Regions from separate parts of the Cedecea sp. NFIX57 genome, predicted to be linked through region 1. Evidence: riboswitches for the same ligand, from Rfam matches in the RefSeq annotation. Region 1 holds a riboswitch; the other holds the start of a gene.
The links. A riboswitch is a leader RNA that binds a small molecule or an ion and turns the genes downstream of it on or off. The one in region 1 is predicted to bind thiamine pyrophosphate.

Region 1 (7,863 bases):
CCATGGAAGAGATTTACCAGTTGGTCGGCACAGGCACCAGCACCGTGGAGTCCGTACCGGCGGCGATTGCAATGGTCGAACTGGCGAAAACCGACCCTAACCGCTGCGCAGTACTGTGTGCCAACCTCGGGGGAGATACCGACACCATCGGTGCGATGGCCACGGCTATCTGCGGCGCACTGAACGGCGTGGAAAGCATCGACCCGGCGTTAAAACAGGAGCTGGATGAAGAGAACCAGCTCGACTTCACGCGCTACAGCCGCATCTTTATGGCTTACCGCCAGCAAAGAGAGGCCAGCCATGAAGCCAAATGAACTGCTGAGCAAACTGCCCCAGCTCCAGGCTCAGCGCCCGGTTTGCGTGCTCGGTTCGGCGGTGATTGACGTCATCGCCGACGCCTATGCCCTGCCGTGGCGCGGCTGCGATATCGAACTGCATCAGCAAGGCGTGAACATCGGTGGCTGCGCGCTGAACATCGCCATCACGCTTTCACGCCTCGGCATCGCCTCGCAGAACGCGCTGCCGATTGGCCAGGGAACCTGGGCCGATATTATTCGCAACAGCCTCGAAAAACAGCACATCCGCAGCGAGATCCACACCGATGCGGGAGACAACGGCTGGTGCCTGGCGCTGGTCGAACCCGACGGTGAGCGCACCTTTATGTCGTTTCGCGGCGTCGAGCACCAGTGGAGTCAGGCCTGGCTTGACGGCCTGAGCATCCCGCCAGGCAGCCTGCTGTCGCTCTCTGGCTACCAGCTTGCCGGGCCGTGCGCGGAACTGCTCGTTGGCTGGCTGGAGTCGCTGGAGGCAATTACGCCGTTTATCGACTTTGGCCCGCGTATCGCGGATATTCCGCAGCCGCTGCTGGCGCGGATTATGGCCTGCAAACCGATTGTTTCGCTCAACCGTCAGGAAGCGGCGATTGTTGCCGAATGGCTTGAAGTCGATCCTGAAAACATCGAAGCGATCTGCCGCGCATGGCAGACCCGCTACGCCAGCCCGCTGATCGTTCGTTTAGATAAGGACGGCGCGTGGTTTGCGGACGGCGATAATATGGGGATCGCTGCGCCCTTCCCGACCACCGTCGTGGATACCATCGGCGCGGGTGACAGCCACGCGGGTGGCACAATTGCGGGCCTGGCAGCAGGCTGGAGCCTGGAAGAAGCTGTCAGTCTCGGTAATGCGGTAGCCAGCTACGTGGTTGGCCACCGGGGCGGGGACTGCGCGCCAAAACTCGCACAGCTCGAGCAGGCCTTACTCCTCGCAGACGAAAACGTATAAGTCGCTGCGGCAGTGGCTGATGCTGTACTCAATGGGCCGGTTATGCGGGTCGAACGCCACCTGTTTGATGACCAAAACCGGCACCGGCGTTTCCAGTTTGATGTGTGACTGGAATTCGCTGTCCGGCATTCTGGCGCTCACCCGGCTGCGGGTGCGCTGCGGAATAATGTTCTGGCTGCGGAAATAGTCGTACAGCGAAACGCCAATCTCATCCGGGTCGGCAATCAGCCCGGTCGGCACGTAAGACTCTTCGATAGACACCGCATCTTCATCCACATAGCGAATACGCTTTAGCAAAAAGACCTCGCTTTCCGCCGGGATCGCGAGCTGTTCCGCCACGTCTGCCGGGCATTTCACCACGCGTTTGTTCACCCACAACGTGTTTGGCTTTTTACCCCGGAGCACAACCTGCTGCGAAAACCCTCTGGCCTCTTTCAGTGAATACTCAAACGTGGCGTTAATTTGCGTCCCGTAGCCGCGCGAACGTGTTACCACACCTTCATCTTCCAGCGCCTGCATCGCCTTGCGCACGGTAATGCGTGACACGCCCGTAAGCTGGCTGAGATCCCGCTCCCCCGGCAGGATATTACCCTGCGGCAACAGGCCCGCGCGCACGGCATTTTTTACCGTTTCAACAAACTTGAGGTACAGAGGAGCGTTATCCGGGGCGGCAAAGCGCTGTTTGAGCTGTTCAACTAACTGGTGATGAGCCTGTTCCATGGTACGCAATTGTCCGGCAAGGAAGATGAAGCCAGTATAGTACCACTGGTATTATGCTGGCTAAAAACTTCTCTCTTAACCGACAGTTACCACCACTCGTGAAAATGATGCACCGGGCCGATACCGTGCCCGACTTCCAGCGAATCCGCCTGCGCCAGCGCTTTAGACAACCAGATTTTTGCGGCAGCCACGGTTTGCGCCCAGTCATCATGACGGGGGCGCAGCGCCGCCAGCGCGGCGGATAAAGTACAGCCTGTGCCGTGGGTATTTTTCGTCTGCACACGCGGCGCGGTAAAACGCTGGACATCGTGGCGGGTAAACAGCCAGTCCGGGCTTTCTGCATCGTCGAGGTGCCCGCCTTTAATCAGTACAGCCTCACAGCCCATTGCCAGCAGCGCTTCTCCTTGTTCACGCATCTCTTTTTCACTGCGTGCATGGGGCGCATCCAGCAGCGCTGCCGCTTCAGGGAGATTGGGCGTGATCAGCGCGACATGCGGCAATAGCTTCCGACGTAAGCTTTCCACCGCCGACGGGGCCAGCAACGGATCGCCGCTCTTCGCCAGCATCACCGTGTCCAGCACCACGTTTTTCGCCTTATAGAAGGCCAGCCGCTCTGCTACAGCTTCAACGATATCGGTTTCTGCCAGCATGCCGATTTTTGTGGTGTCGATGCGCACGTCGCTCAGGACAGAATCTAACTGCGCCGCCACAAACTCAGGCTCAATACGGTAAACGGACTGCACGCCACGGGTATTCTGCGCCACCAGCGCGGTGATGACGCTAGTGCCATAAGCGCCGAGCGCCGAGAAAGTTTTCAGATCGGCCTGGATACCCGCCCCGCCGCTTGGATCGGTTCCGGCGATGGTTAATACGTTGATGCGTTTCATACCAGCACCTCCGCGTTCAGCAGATAAAGGGCGTCGAGGAAGGCTGGGGTAAAACTGCCCGGCCCACGGCTGGCGGCGATGGCCTGCTCGCCAGCAAGCGACATAAAGCGGCAGGCGCTGGCGACGTTGTCCAGCCTGTCCCCCGGCAATGCAGAGCACGCAGCCACCACGGCGGAAAGCGCACATCCGGTGCCGACCACACGCGTCATTAGTTCTCCCCCGCCGGTCACGGCAAGCGTTCGCTCGCCGTCGGTGACGTAATCAGTTTCTCCGGTTACGGCAACCACCGCGCCGGTTTCACGCGCCAGCTTTTGCGCAGCCGGAATAGCCGAAAGCGCATCATCGGTGCTGTCTACGCCACGGCCTCCGGCCTGCTCGCCCGCTAACGCCATGATTTCAGACGCATTACCGCGAATGGCGGCGGGTTTCAGTTGAATAATTTCGCGGGCAAAACGCGTGCGGAAAGCCAGACCGCCCACGGCGACCGGGTCGAGCGCCCACGGCGTTCCGGCGCTATTGGCGGCGTGAATCGCGGCCAACATCGCAGCCGAACGTTCTGATGTCAGCGTGCCAATGTTGATCAGCAGCGCGCTGGCAAGCCCGCTAAACTGCGCCGCTTCTTCGGCTTCAATCACCATCGCCGGGGCAGCCCCAAGCGCCAGCAGCACGTTAGCGGTAAAGGTTTGCACTACGTCATTGGTCATGCAGTGAACCAGCGGCGAATGCTGGCGGAGATGGTGTAAAACAGAGACGGCGGTCGCGCCGGGCAGCAGGTCAGGTTGCATAACGGTAAGGCTCCTGTCCGGCGTGAAAGAAGGGACGCCGGACAGGCATCTGACTTCCCTACGCTGGCATTATCCAGATCAGGTGGTACGGGTATTTCTCAGCCTTCACAAAGAAGGGCACCCCGAGTCATTTACAGCAATATGTTGTGATTAATGCAGGTCATTAATCCGTGAGGAGGATGGTAATGCCAGCAGGAAGTCTTGTAAACGGCAAAAGCGGCGCTTTGCGGGTTTTACGTAGCGGGCCTGGCTGGACGGAGGGCGATTTGGAGAAGAGATCATTCCGGCGAATTTGGCCGCACTAAACGGTCCTGTCATCGCATACCCTATGCGTCACTGGACTTTCAAACGTAAGCTCACCTGCCCCGGTTGTAACAGCCATGTAAGCGTTCGGACACCAGCACAAGTGATGAATGTGAACGGCCTGTTTTAGCCATTTTAAACACTTTCAACTAAGAATTTTCTTATGATTTAGATCAAGGATCGCATTGTCACATTCCGGGATAGTTCATCGCCGTTATCAATGCATCAAATAATGCATTGGCACTTTTAAAATTATTTATGGCGAGAGAAAAATGAAATCCATTAACGTTGGTCAATCACTGGCCGTGGTATTGAGTATTTTCGTGCTTTCGGCTGCTGCCCGGGCCGATATGGTGAGTGATTTCTATAACAGCATGGTGAATAAAACGATTACCTGGCAGGACGCTAATGCCCGTTTTGAAAGTATGGATGCAACGCAACAGCAGGCTGTGCGAGATTATGACCACGCCCATAATACAAACTTTACGAGTGATTTTGTGAGTGGGATTACCACCACACCGCATCTGGATGGCGACCATTCAGAACCTGTAACTCCCCATCTCGATGCCCCCCATTCTATCGTCGCCAGCACGCTTACGCCTTCAAAGACGACGGTTGTGGACCCGGTAGTGCCGCCCATAGTGGACAAGAGTAGACACCTGGACAGCACGGCAACAGATGCCGACCGCCAGGCAGCCAAAGATAAGGCGATGATCGAATATGTCCAGTCTCAGGTAAAAAATGGCGTTGATGGTAAAAACGGGACCAATGGTATTAAAGGCACAAATGGCCTGACGACCACCGAAACGAAACTTGATACGGCAACGCAGGCACGCGTATCCACTAACGCTAACAATATTTCTTTAAATACTGAACGCGCAGAAAACAATACCCGCCTGATTCAGGATAATAGTCAATCGATAGACAAATTAAATAATGGATTTTCTGCATTAAAAGATGAGGTTAACAATAATCAAAAAGAGGCCAACGCGGGTATCTCTGGCGCGATGGCAATGAGCAATATACCGCAGGTGATGAATAATCAAACCGTGGCTATAGGGGCAGGTATTGGCGGCTATGAAGGCGAAAATGCTTTAGCCGTGGGCGCCTCTACACGTATCGGAAATACTGTTGTTGTGAAAGCCACCGTCAGTGACGATACAGAAAACAATGTGGGTTACGGTGCGGGGTTATCTGTAGGCTGGTAAGTTGTTCCTGGCAACATTTACTTCGCTAAAACCACTGCTAAGCTCTATTTCAGCGCCTTTACAAAGGCGCATTTTTGGCAGTCGGGGCTTTGGCCCGGCAGGGATCGTTCCAAAAAACACAGTGGTCAGATAACAATATGAAATATATTATTTTAATCGTCATTATTATTTCAGTGGTCTATGTGCATTACCGCGGCAAGATTCGTTTTCGTTTCTGGCGACAGCTGTCGGACCATTCAACGTTTACCGCCCCACTTAACGGTTTTATGTATCTTTTCTCCAGGGTGCCGAATACGCCCTATTTAACGCCAGAAACCTTTCCCGAGCTAACAACGCTGCGGGAAAACTGGGAAGTGATTCGCGACGAAGGTATGCATCTGCAACAAATGGAGCAGATAAAAGCCGCAGAAAAATTTAACGACGCCGGTTTCAACTCCTTCTTTAAAACAGGCTGGAAGCGCTTTTACCTGAAATGGTATGAAAATGCCCACCCGTCAGCCAGCTTACTGTGCCCGAAAACCACCGAACTGCTGCGCACCATTCCGTCCATCAAAGCTGCGATGTTCGCTACCCTGCCCGACGGCAGCCGCCTGCCAAGACACCGGGACCCGTATGCCGGCTCGCTGCGTTTTCATCTTGGACTTGCGACCCCGAATGACGATCGCTGCTTTATTGAAGTGGACGGACAGCGCTATAGCTGGCGGGACGGCGAAGGCGTCCTGTTCGATGAAACCTATATTCACTATGCGGAAAACACCAGCGGCGAAAATCGCCTGATTCTGTTCTGTGACGTGGAAAGACCGATGCGTTATCGCTGGGCTCAGGCGGTTAACCACTGGCTCGGGCGCAACCTGATGAGCGCCGCCTCGGCACCCAACGATGAAAATGACCGCATCGGCGGGATCAACCGCGCTTTCCGCTACATCTATCAGATTCGTATCGTCGGCAAGAAGTTAAAAAGCTGGAATAAAACGGTGTATTACATCGTGAAATGGATCCTGTTTGGCGGGATTGCCGTGCTTATCTGGCGGGCGTTTTAGTTTCAGCCTTCATGAAACAGAAGAGCCTTTGCAGTAATAGCAAAGGCTCTTTATCCGTTATCAGGCCAGCGACGCGATCTGGTTTTTGGCATCGGCGATTGCGGCACTTTTCGCTTCGTCGCCACGGCCCAGGTTTTCTGCGCGGATAATGGTCACGTCGGTCAGGCCAATAAAGCCCAGCACCGCTTTCAGATAGGATTCCTGATGCTCGAGGAATGCCGCCGGGCTGTCGCCGGTGTACTGGCCGCCGCGCGATGAAGCGATAAATACTTTTTTGCCTTTTGGCAGCAGGCCTTCCGGGCCGTTGGCACCGTACTGGAAGGTGCGCCCGGCCACACAAACACGGTCGATCCACGCCTTAAGCTGGGATGGAATAGAGAAGTTGTACATCGGCACGCCAATGACAATCACATCCGCGGCGAACAGGTCGTCAATAAACGCCCCACCGGCAGCAAGATCTGCGCCCAGCTCAGCGTCGGTCACTTCCGCGCCCTGGAAAGCGGCAATGTGCTTGTCGGACAGGTGCTGAGCCGGGGACTGCACCAGGTCGCGATAAATCACGGTGGCACCAGGGTGTAGCGTTTTCTGGCGGGCAACAATCTCCGCCGACAGCTGGCGGCTGACGGAATAACCGCCCAGAACACTGGTATCAATATGCAGGATAGTCGACATCGTTTTAGCCTCTGAAATGGAGCCTGGTTTAGGGGATAAGCGCGTTAAGAGTTTTTTTAAAGCCGTTAACATAGGTGTGCTCAATCTTTAAGATTCGCTGAACATGGCTGTCACTATGCCACCGCCTTTCCCACCCGAATAGCCGTTATATTTCGATGTAATCCATCGCCAAACCCGATACATCTTCGCCAATGACAAAGCCATGCCGAAGGGCTATATTGCGCTTCACCCCTTCACTACCAGGCAGGAATCACAATGCTGGACGGTATTTCGCTGGACCAACTTCGCACGTTTATTGCCGCCGTCGACGAAGGCAGCTTCTCCGCGGCCGCCCGCAAGATGTACCGCGCCCAGTCGGTGATCAGCGATTTGATTAAAGGGCTGGAAGCCCAGATTGGCGTGCAGCTGTTTGACCGTTCCGGCCGCTACCCAAAGCTAACGCCTGAGGGGGAAGTGCTGCTGATCGACGCCCGCTGCATTGTTTCTGGCGTTGATTTTATGAAGGCGCGAGCGCGCGGGATGTCATCGGGGCTGGAGTCAGAACTCTCGGTGGTAGTGGACGTTTTCTTCCCGCTGGAGGCGATGACTTCGGCGGCCAAAGCCTTCCGCGAACAGTTCCCCGGCACACCGCTGCGCCTGTTTGTTGAGGCGCTGGGCGGTGGCTACAAACCGGTGCTTAACGGCAGCGCGGGGATTGGTATTCTTGGCTCACTGCCGGATATGCCGGCCTCGCTGACCGGGGAGCGTCTGACCGGCGTTTCTCTGGTAATGGTAGCCGCGCCCGATCACCCGCTGGCGCAGTTCGAGGGTATGGTGCCAAAAGCAGAGCTGACCAAACACGTTCAGCTGGTGCTGACCGACCGCTCCGAGCTTTCCAAAGGGAAAGAGTTTGGCGTGATGTCGCCTTCTACCTGGCGGCTGGGCGATCTGCTGGCCAAACACGCCTTTTTGCTCGACGGCCTCGGCT
Region 2 (7,863 bases), on a different contig from region 1:
TGTCAGTTAACCCCACGCGTTCCACTATCTCTATCAGCCGCTGCTTCTGGGCTTCATCAAGTTTCATTCCCGGATGCATGCCCAGGGCGATATTTTGCCGGACGGTCAAATGGCTAAACAGATTATTTTCCTGGAAAAGCATGGAAACCGGGCGGGCTGAAGGCGGTGTCCGCGTGTGATCCACGCCGGCGATGACGATGCCGCCGCTGGCAGGCGGCAGGAACCCGGCGACCAGGCTCAGCAACGTACTTTTCCCTGCGCCGCTTGGCCCCAGGATGGCGATTCGTTCTCCCGCCGCAACCTTCAGGGAAAAGCGCATGGGTAAGTGCTGGTACAGCCAGGTTACATCAGTCAGAGTTAGCATCTTGCCCCGGAAGTTTTTCAATCAAGGTAAACAGCATAAAACAAAGCAGCAGCAGGAGCAGCGCTGTGACCGCGCCGTCCTGGCTGCGGTAAGAGCCGATCTGCTGATACAGCCAGAAGGGCAGGGTTCTAAAGTCTTCGTTACCGAACAGCGCCACTACGCCAAAATCGCCAATCGACAACACGCAGGCAAAGGCCAGCGCCTGAGCTATTGGGCGTTTCAGCGCTTTTAACTCAATGAATCGCAGGCGATTAAAGCCGCTGATATCCAGCGACTGGCAAAGCTGTGTATAGCGTTCCGCTACGTCTCGCATGGGGTTTTCGAGCACTTTCAGGGCATAAGGAATCGCCATCAGCGCATTGGTAAAAATAACAATTCCGTCGGCAGATTGTGGCAGGCCCACGGTGTTGTTTAGCAGCAGGAAGAAGCCAGTGGCGAGGACGATGCCCGGCATCGCCAGAATCAACATGCCGCTAAGTTCAATGGCCTGCCCGGCGAAGCGTTGGTTACGAAGCCGAAGTTCACGCGAGCTCCAAAGCAGCATCAGCGTTAGCGTCACGCTGATAAGCCCGGCGGCAATGGCAATTCTCAGTGAAGTCCAGAGCGCGTTCCACAGGGCAGGCTGCCGCAGCACGCTGCCCATGCTGCCGTTAATCCCGTCGACCATCACCGCCAGCAGCGGTGGGAGAAGCAGCAGCAGGGCGAGCAGAATAAGCAGGCCATCGCTAAGTTTTCGGCGCAGAGAATCCTGAGGATCCCGCCACCCCTGAAGCTGGCTGACGCCGACGGGAATAGCCTTACTTAACTTCTGGCTCAACAACACCAGGCCAAGGCAGCACGCCATTTGCAGCAGGGCCAGCAATGCCGCTTTGGCGGGATCGTAGTCGTAGCTTAATGCCTGAAAGATGGCCAGTTCGATGGTTGTTGCCTGCGGGCCTCCACCCAAGGAAAGCACGGTGGCGAAGCTCGCGAAGCAAAGCATAAAAATCAGAGCACCAACCGGGAGTATTTGTCGGCGCAGCCAGGGCCATTCGACAAAACGGAAGAAATGCCAGCCCTGCATTCCCAGCTGTGCCGCCAACTGGCGCTGTTCCGAAGGGATATTGTTCAGCGCCTGCAGCAGAAGGCGGGTCGCCATCGGCATGTTAAAGAAGACGTGCGCCAGCAGAATGCCCTGCAGGCCATAAGGGGAAAAGTGCCATTCAAAGCCGAGCCAGCCGCAGAGCGTTGCCAGCCAGCCTTCTCGCCCATAAACGGAAAGAATGCCGAAGACGGCAACCAGTACCGGCAGTACCAGCGTCATGGCGCAAAGCCGAAGTAGCGCCAGTCGGCCAGGGAAGCGGCGGCGGTAGAGCGCGCGGGCTAAAAAGATTGCCGGGAAAACGGAAAGTGCCGCAGAAAGAAACGCCTGCCAGAAGGAGAAGCGCAGGACGTGCCAAAGATAGCCGTCCTGCAAGATGGCGAAGACATCCGTCTGCGGAGCGTTAAGCCACAGCGCCAGAAAAGCCGCCAGGGCTACCGCCACGACCAGCGTCGCGGCAAATAGCCCTGGATACAGCCAGCCTGGTATTAGTGGCTGACGGCGCGTTGCCATTCATTGATCCATGCTGCGCGGTGAGTAGCTACCTGCTGAGGGGGGAATTCCAGCGTGGTTTGCGGCTTCACCAGGCTGTCGAAGCCAGCAGGTAACGCTACGTTAGTCACCGGGTACATCCAGTTGCCGGTAGCAATGGTGTTCTGGAAACCTGGTGTGGCGATGAATTTGATAAATTTCTCGGCGAGTTCAGGCTGTTTGCTGTTCGCCAGTCTGCCCGCCACTTCAACCTGCAGGTAATGCCCTTCGCTGAAATCCGCGGCGGCGTAGTTGTCTTTCTTTTCTTCAATGATGTGGTAGGCCGGGGAGGTGGTATAGCTCAGCACCAGGTCGGCTTCCCCTTTCAGGAACAAGCCGTAAGCTTCGCTCCAGCCTTTAGTGACGGTGACGGTTTTCTTCGCCAGCTTTTGCCAGGCTTCGGGGGCTTTATCGCCGTACACTTTTTGCATCCACAGCAGCAGGCCAAGCCCTGGGGTGCTGGTGCGTGGATCTTCGTAAATGACCTTCCATTTTTGATCGCTTTCAACCAACTCTTTCAGGCTTTTTGGCGGGTTTTTTAGCTTGTTCTTGTCGTATACGAAAGCAAAGTAGCCGTAATCGTAAGGCACGAAGGTGCTGTTTTTCCAGCCGCCAGGCACCTGAAGGGTGGCGTTTTCGACGTTAGAGGGGGCAAACAGTTTGGTTTGCGTGGCGGCTTCTACCAGATTGTTGTCCAGCCCCAGCACGACGTCTGCTTTGCTGTTCTTGCCTTCCATGCGTACGCGGTTCAGCAGAGAAACGCCGTCTTCAAGCGCCACAAATTTCAGCTCGCAGTTACAGTCGGCCTCAAAGGCTTTTTTCACCGCCGGGCCAGGGCCCCAGTCGGCGGCGAACGAGTCGTAGGTGTAGACGGTTAATACAGGTTTAGCGAAAACGGGCATGGCGGCCAGCGCCAGCAGCGGCAGAAACTTTTTGAACACTTTGCACCTCAGTAAAAGGGGGCAAAGGAATTGAGTTGATCGTCTCAAATCCCTTCGCCGGCGTTATCCGGATCAGGTTCGACGGGTATTATCTCAGCGCGGACAAACTGTCCTGGCACCCCGTTGAGCAGGAAGGATTCTACTGATTTCCTTTGGGTTACGGAAGTAATGTTACGAAAGCGTTATGGGCCCGGTGGGGCAAACCAGGCGGACTTGAAATCAAACCAGCCTAGCGTGTTCATCCGTACCCCGCGCATACTGCGCTGGCCTTCAATGCGCAACCAATGATGAATCAATGGGATAACGTCATTTCGCTCCAGCATTTGCTTGCACCATTCCGGCAGGGCCAGCGTTTTGCTGTGCCAGCGATGAGCATCGCCCTGCCAGTCGATGGGGATGCATTTTTGAATCAGCGGGACTTCATACAGCTGGGCAAACAGGGAGTATTCCAACGGCACGGTGAAGTTCACGCTGTTCAGCCAGATGTCGCTCTCGGCCTCACCCTGATGCCACTCCGCATAATCTATCTCCTGCACAATCAGCTTCACGCCCTGCTCAGCCAGTAATTCGGTCATGATGCTGCTGATCACCCGATGCTCTACGTGATCGCGGTAGTAGGTGAGCGTAATGCTCTCCAGCCCGGCAGGTTTAGCCAGCAACGGCCCGGGGCGCGAATGGTGCCAGCGCGGGAGTAAACCATAGGCCGGGAACCAGTATTGTTGATACTGCTCGGTCGCGCGGTAGATAAGGTTGACCGGGGAGAGAATATGCCCAATCCACTGGCGAACGTCTTCATTGACGCCGAGGCTGGAGCGGCTGTCGAACAGCAGGTAGTAGCAGCCTTCTTCCGGGCGGCTTTCAACGGCTTTTTCGCTGTCCGGCATGCCCTGGAGCTGCACGCCGCAGCTCGACTCTTCACCCACTTCGGGCAGGACCCAGAAGTTAACCTCGTCAATCAGCGCCCGAAAGCCAAAGTAATCATCAAAGGCGTGGATCTTTAGCTGGTTGCGGTTGTTCCGCGCCACGGAATAGGGGCCCGTGCCGATGGGCTGGCTGGCGAAATTTGTCATCGTTGTCCATTCCCGCGGCAGGATCATGGCGTTCACGCTGCCCAATAGCCACGGCAGCCAGTCATCCGGCTGGCTAAGATGGATATCCAGTGTCCAGATAGTCGGCGAGGTGATTTGTGTGATATGGGCAAAAAGCGGCAGGGCGTTGATGCGCTGCAGGGAAGAGATGATATCGAGCATGTCCAGCTCGCGGCCGTGATGGAAATGGATGCCGGGGCGCAGGAAGAAACGCCAGCGTAATGGGGAAATTTGCTGCCAATGGTGAGCAATATCCGCTTCGAGTTCCCCATTTTCCTCATTTATTCGCGTCAGGCCGCTAAAAATCTGGCGGGCGATGTGGGTTTCGGAACGACGCAGCGCCGAACCGGGCAGCAGATTTAGCAGCGGGCGATAGTAAAGGACACGCAGAATATGTCTGCCCTGGCGAAAGCTGCGGCCTAAATGAGAGATGAGCATCTGGCGGACAGCGGCTTTGTCGCCGACGATTTGGACTAGCTGATCGATACGATCTTGCTCCAGCAGATCTTCCGCCCTCTGCTGCTGAAGCGCCAGCCCGGTATAAAGAAAAGTGAGCTGCGAGCGCTTGCCTCGTCCGGCTTCCGCCTGCCAGCTTAGCCAGCCCTTTTCCTGCATCGCATTAAGCAGCGTACGCATATGGCGGCGGGAACAGCTCAGCAAATCCGCTAAATCATTCAGCGTGGTTTCCTGAGGTTTGCCTTCGCAGCATTGCCACAGGCGGATGAATTGTTGTTGCAGGCGTGACGAAGACATAAAAGAGGAACTCCAGGCGGAAACTCATCAATTTAACTTTCCCTATATTACGCCAATAATCATCCTCGATGAAGCGAGGAGGTGTTTATGAAGCGGTCATCACCTGCGAAGTTTTTCCAACAGTACTTTGCCGCAACACAGTTTGTTTGTTCTGGATGGCTGGCTCGCCTGACGGTGGAGCAAAGACTAAGGATGCTCGAAGACTTGATGCAGTGGGAGGTTACAACCCCGATGCCCGAGAACGCCAACGCGCCGACTCATGTGTGACTGAGTATTGGTGCTTTTCACCGGCCAGCAGCTGTTTACTGCTGGCTTTTTTCGTTTAATCTTTACGCATTTAACAAATACCTCTGACGACATCTCCTTTTAAGGACACTCCATGCTCTGGTTTTTGACCCGCGCACGCCGTTTTAACCCTGTTTACGCTGCCTTCATGGCCGTCTCTTTTATGATTGGCGTGGCCGGTGCGCTACAGGCTCCGACGCTTAGCCTCTTTTTAACTCGTGAAGTTGAAGTCAGGCCGTTTTGGGTCGGCCTGTTTTACACCGTTAACGCGATTGCCGGGATTGGTGTCAGTTTACTGCTGGCCAAAAGGTCAGACAGTCAGGGCGACAGGCGAAAACTGATTATGGTTTGCTGCGTGATGGCGGTGGCAAACTGCGTTCTGTTTGCCTTTAACCGTCATTATCTGACGCTGATTACGCTCGGCGTAATGTTTGCCTCAATAGCCAATACCGCCATGCCGCAGATTTTTGCCCTGGCGCGTGAATACGCCGACCGTTCCGCCCGCGAAGTGGTGATGTTCAGCTCGATCATGCGTGCGCAGCTTTCTTTGGCGTGGGTTATCGGGCCGCCACTCTCTTTTATGCTGGCACTGAAATATGGCTTTACCACGATGTTCCTTATCGCTGCCGGGATATTTGTTATTTCACTGGCGCTGATTATTTTCGCGCTGCCGTCCGTGCCGAGAGTTGAACAGCCCGCAGAGGTGGCGATAACGCAGGTCAGCGGCTGGAAAGACAGTAACGTGCGGATGCTGTTTATCGCTTCGATGCTGATGTGGACCTGCAACACCATGTACATCATCGATATGCCGCTGTGGATAAGCCAGGATCTCGGGTTGCCGGATGAGCTGGCGGGGTTATTAATGGGCACGGCGGCAGGGATTGAGATCCCCGCGATGATCCTCGCCGGCTACTACGTGAAGCGTTTTGGAAAACGTAACATGATGGTGGCGGCCGTTGCGGCGGGCATCCTGTTTTATGTTGGGCTGATCCTTTTCCACTCCAAAACGGCGTTGGTGATCTTACAGCTCTTTAATGCGGTGTTTATTGGGATTATTGCGGGGATAGGCATGCTGTGGTTCCAGGATTTGATGCCGGGAAGACCGGGATCTGCAACGACGCTATTCACCAACAGTATTTCAACGGGCGTGATTCTGGCTGGGATACTTCAAGGCGCGCTTGCGGAAGGTTTTGGTCACTATTCTGTTTACTGGCTGATGGCGGCACTTGCGGTGATCGCACTGTTCCTGACTAGCCGGGTTAAGAACGTTTAAAATTTTCCCCTCTCATGAGCGAGAGGGGAAAATGAGTTACTGCATAAATGTTGGCAGTTTTTGCTCGTAGCCAGAAATAGCGGCTTCGTGCTGCAGCGTCAGGCCGATGCTGTCCAGGCCGTTCAACATGCAGTGACGGCGGAAGCTATCCAGCTCAAACGAATAGCTCTTCTCGCCCGCCAGAACCGTCTGGGCTTCCAGGTCGACGACAAACTTAATGCCAGGCTGGGCTTCGACCAGCTTGAACAACTCATCCACCTGCTCATCGCTCAAGATAACCGGCAACAGCTGGTTGTTAAACGAGTTGCCATAGAAAATGTCCGCAAAGCTTGGCGCAATCACCACTTTGAAACCGTAGTCGGTTAATGCCCACGGGGCGTGCTCACGAGAAGAGCCGCAACCGAAGTTTTCGCGAGCCAGCAGAATTGAAGCACCTTTAAATTCCGGGTAGTTCAGCACGAACTCCGGGTTAGGGACTTGTCCTGCATCGTCCAAAAAACGCCAGTCGTTAAACAGGTGCGCACCAAAACCAGTGCGGGTTACCTTCTGCAAAAACTGCTTCGGGATAATGGCATCGGTATCGACGTTCGCCGCGTCCAGCGGAACGACCAGGCCGGTATGTTGGATAAATTTCTCTGCCATGGTGGTTCCTCTTATTTCAGTGTACGAATATCGGCAAAATGACCGGAAACAGCGGCCGCGGCGGCCATCGCCGGGCTGACCAGGTGAGTACGCCCGCCGCGACCCTGGCGACCTTCGAAGTTACGGTTGCTGGTAGAGGCGCAACGCTCGCCAGGATTCAGGCGGTCGTTGTTCATGGCCAGGCACATGGAACACCCAGGCAAACGCCATTCAAAACCGGCTTCAATGAAGATCTTATCCAGCCCTTCAGACTCAGCCTGCGCTTTGACCGGGCCTGAGCCTGGTACAACCATGGCCAGCACGCCTGGCGCGACTTTACGGCCTTTGGCGACTTCAGCTGCTGCGCGCAGGTCTTCGATACGCGAGTTGGTGCAGGAGCCGATAAAGACTTTATCGATAGCCACTTCGGTCAGCGGAATACCCGGCTTCAGGCCCATATAGGCCAGCGCTTTTTCTGCCGAGGCACGTTCCACCGGATCGCTGAAGGATTCCGGGTTAGGAATATTATCGGTGACGGAAATCACCTGACCTGGGTTGGTTCCCCAGGTAACTTGCGGAGCAATATCGGCGGCGTCTAAGGTGACGATAGTGTCAAATTTCGCGCCTTCGTCGGTGCTGAAGGTTTTCCAGTACGCGACGGCTTCATCCCAGTCGGCCCCTTTTGGTGCATGCAGGCGGCCTTTCACATAGTCGAAGGTGGTTTCATCCGGCGCAACAATCCCGGCTTTAGCCCCCATTTCAATGGCCATGTTACACAGCGTCATTCGGCCTTCCATGCTCAACGCACGAATAGCATCGCCGCAGAATTCAACCACGTGACCGGTGCCGCCGGCGCTGCCGGTTTTGCCGATGATGGCCAGCACGATGTCCTTGGCCGTGATCCCTGGAGCCGCTTTGCCCTGGAC

Region 2: another riboswitch for thiamine pyrophosphate. It lies ahead of thiB (thiamine ABC transporter substrate binding subunit); the one in region 1 lies ahead of thiM (hydroxyethylthiazole kinase).

Annotation. Positions count from the first base shown of each region.
Region 1 covers NZ_FXAS01000005.1:209,266-217,128, forward strand. The annotation lists gene B9Y90_RS06045 (ADP-ribosylglycohydrolase family protein) at 1-314, shown strand, start outside; gene B9Y90_RS06050 (PfkB family carbohydrate kinase) at 301-1,281, shown strand; gene B9Y90_RS06055 (GntR family transcriptional regulator) at 1,255-2,001, opposite strand; gene thiD (bifunctional hydroxymethylpyrimidine kinase/phosphomethylpyrimidine kinase) at 2,088-2,888, opposite strand; gene thiM (hydroxyethylthiazole kinase) at 2,885-3,673, opposite strand; TPP riboswitch at 3,712-3,808, opposite strand; gene B9Y90_RS06070 (YadA C-terminal domain-containing protein) at 4,249-5,184, shown strand; gene lpxO (lipid A hydroxylase LpxO) at 5,322-6,224, shown strand; gene B9Y90_RS06080 (FMN-dependent NADH-azoreductase) at 6,285-6,896, opposite strand; gene B9Y90_RS06085 (LysR family transcriptional regulator) at 7,152-7,863, shown strand, end outside.
Region 2 covers NZ_FXAS01000012.1:119,455-127,317, forward strand. The annotation lists gene thiQ (thiamine ABC transporter ATP-binding protein ThiQ) at 1-364, opposite strand, end outside; gene thiP (thiamine/thiamine pyrophosphate ABC transporter permease ThiP) at 348-1,958, opposite strand; gene thiB (thiamine ABC transporter substrate binding subunit) at 1,934-2,917, opposite strand; TPP riboswitch at 2,949-3,050, opposite strand; gene sgrR (HTH-type transcriptional regulator SgrR) at 3,100-4,758, opposite strand; gene sgrT (glucose uptake inhibitor SgrT) at 4,846-5,025, shown strand; gene B9Y90_RS12505 (sugar efflux transporter) at 5,138-6,316, shown strand; gene leuD (3-isopropylmalate dehydratase small subunit) at 6,353-6,958, opposite strand; gene leuC (3-isopropylmalate dehydratase large subunit) at 6,970-7,863, opposite strand, start outside.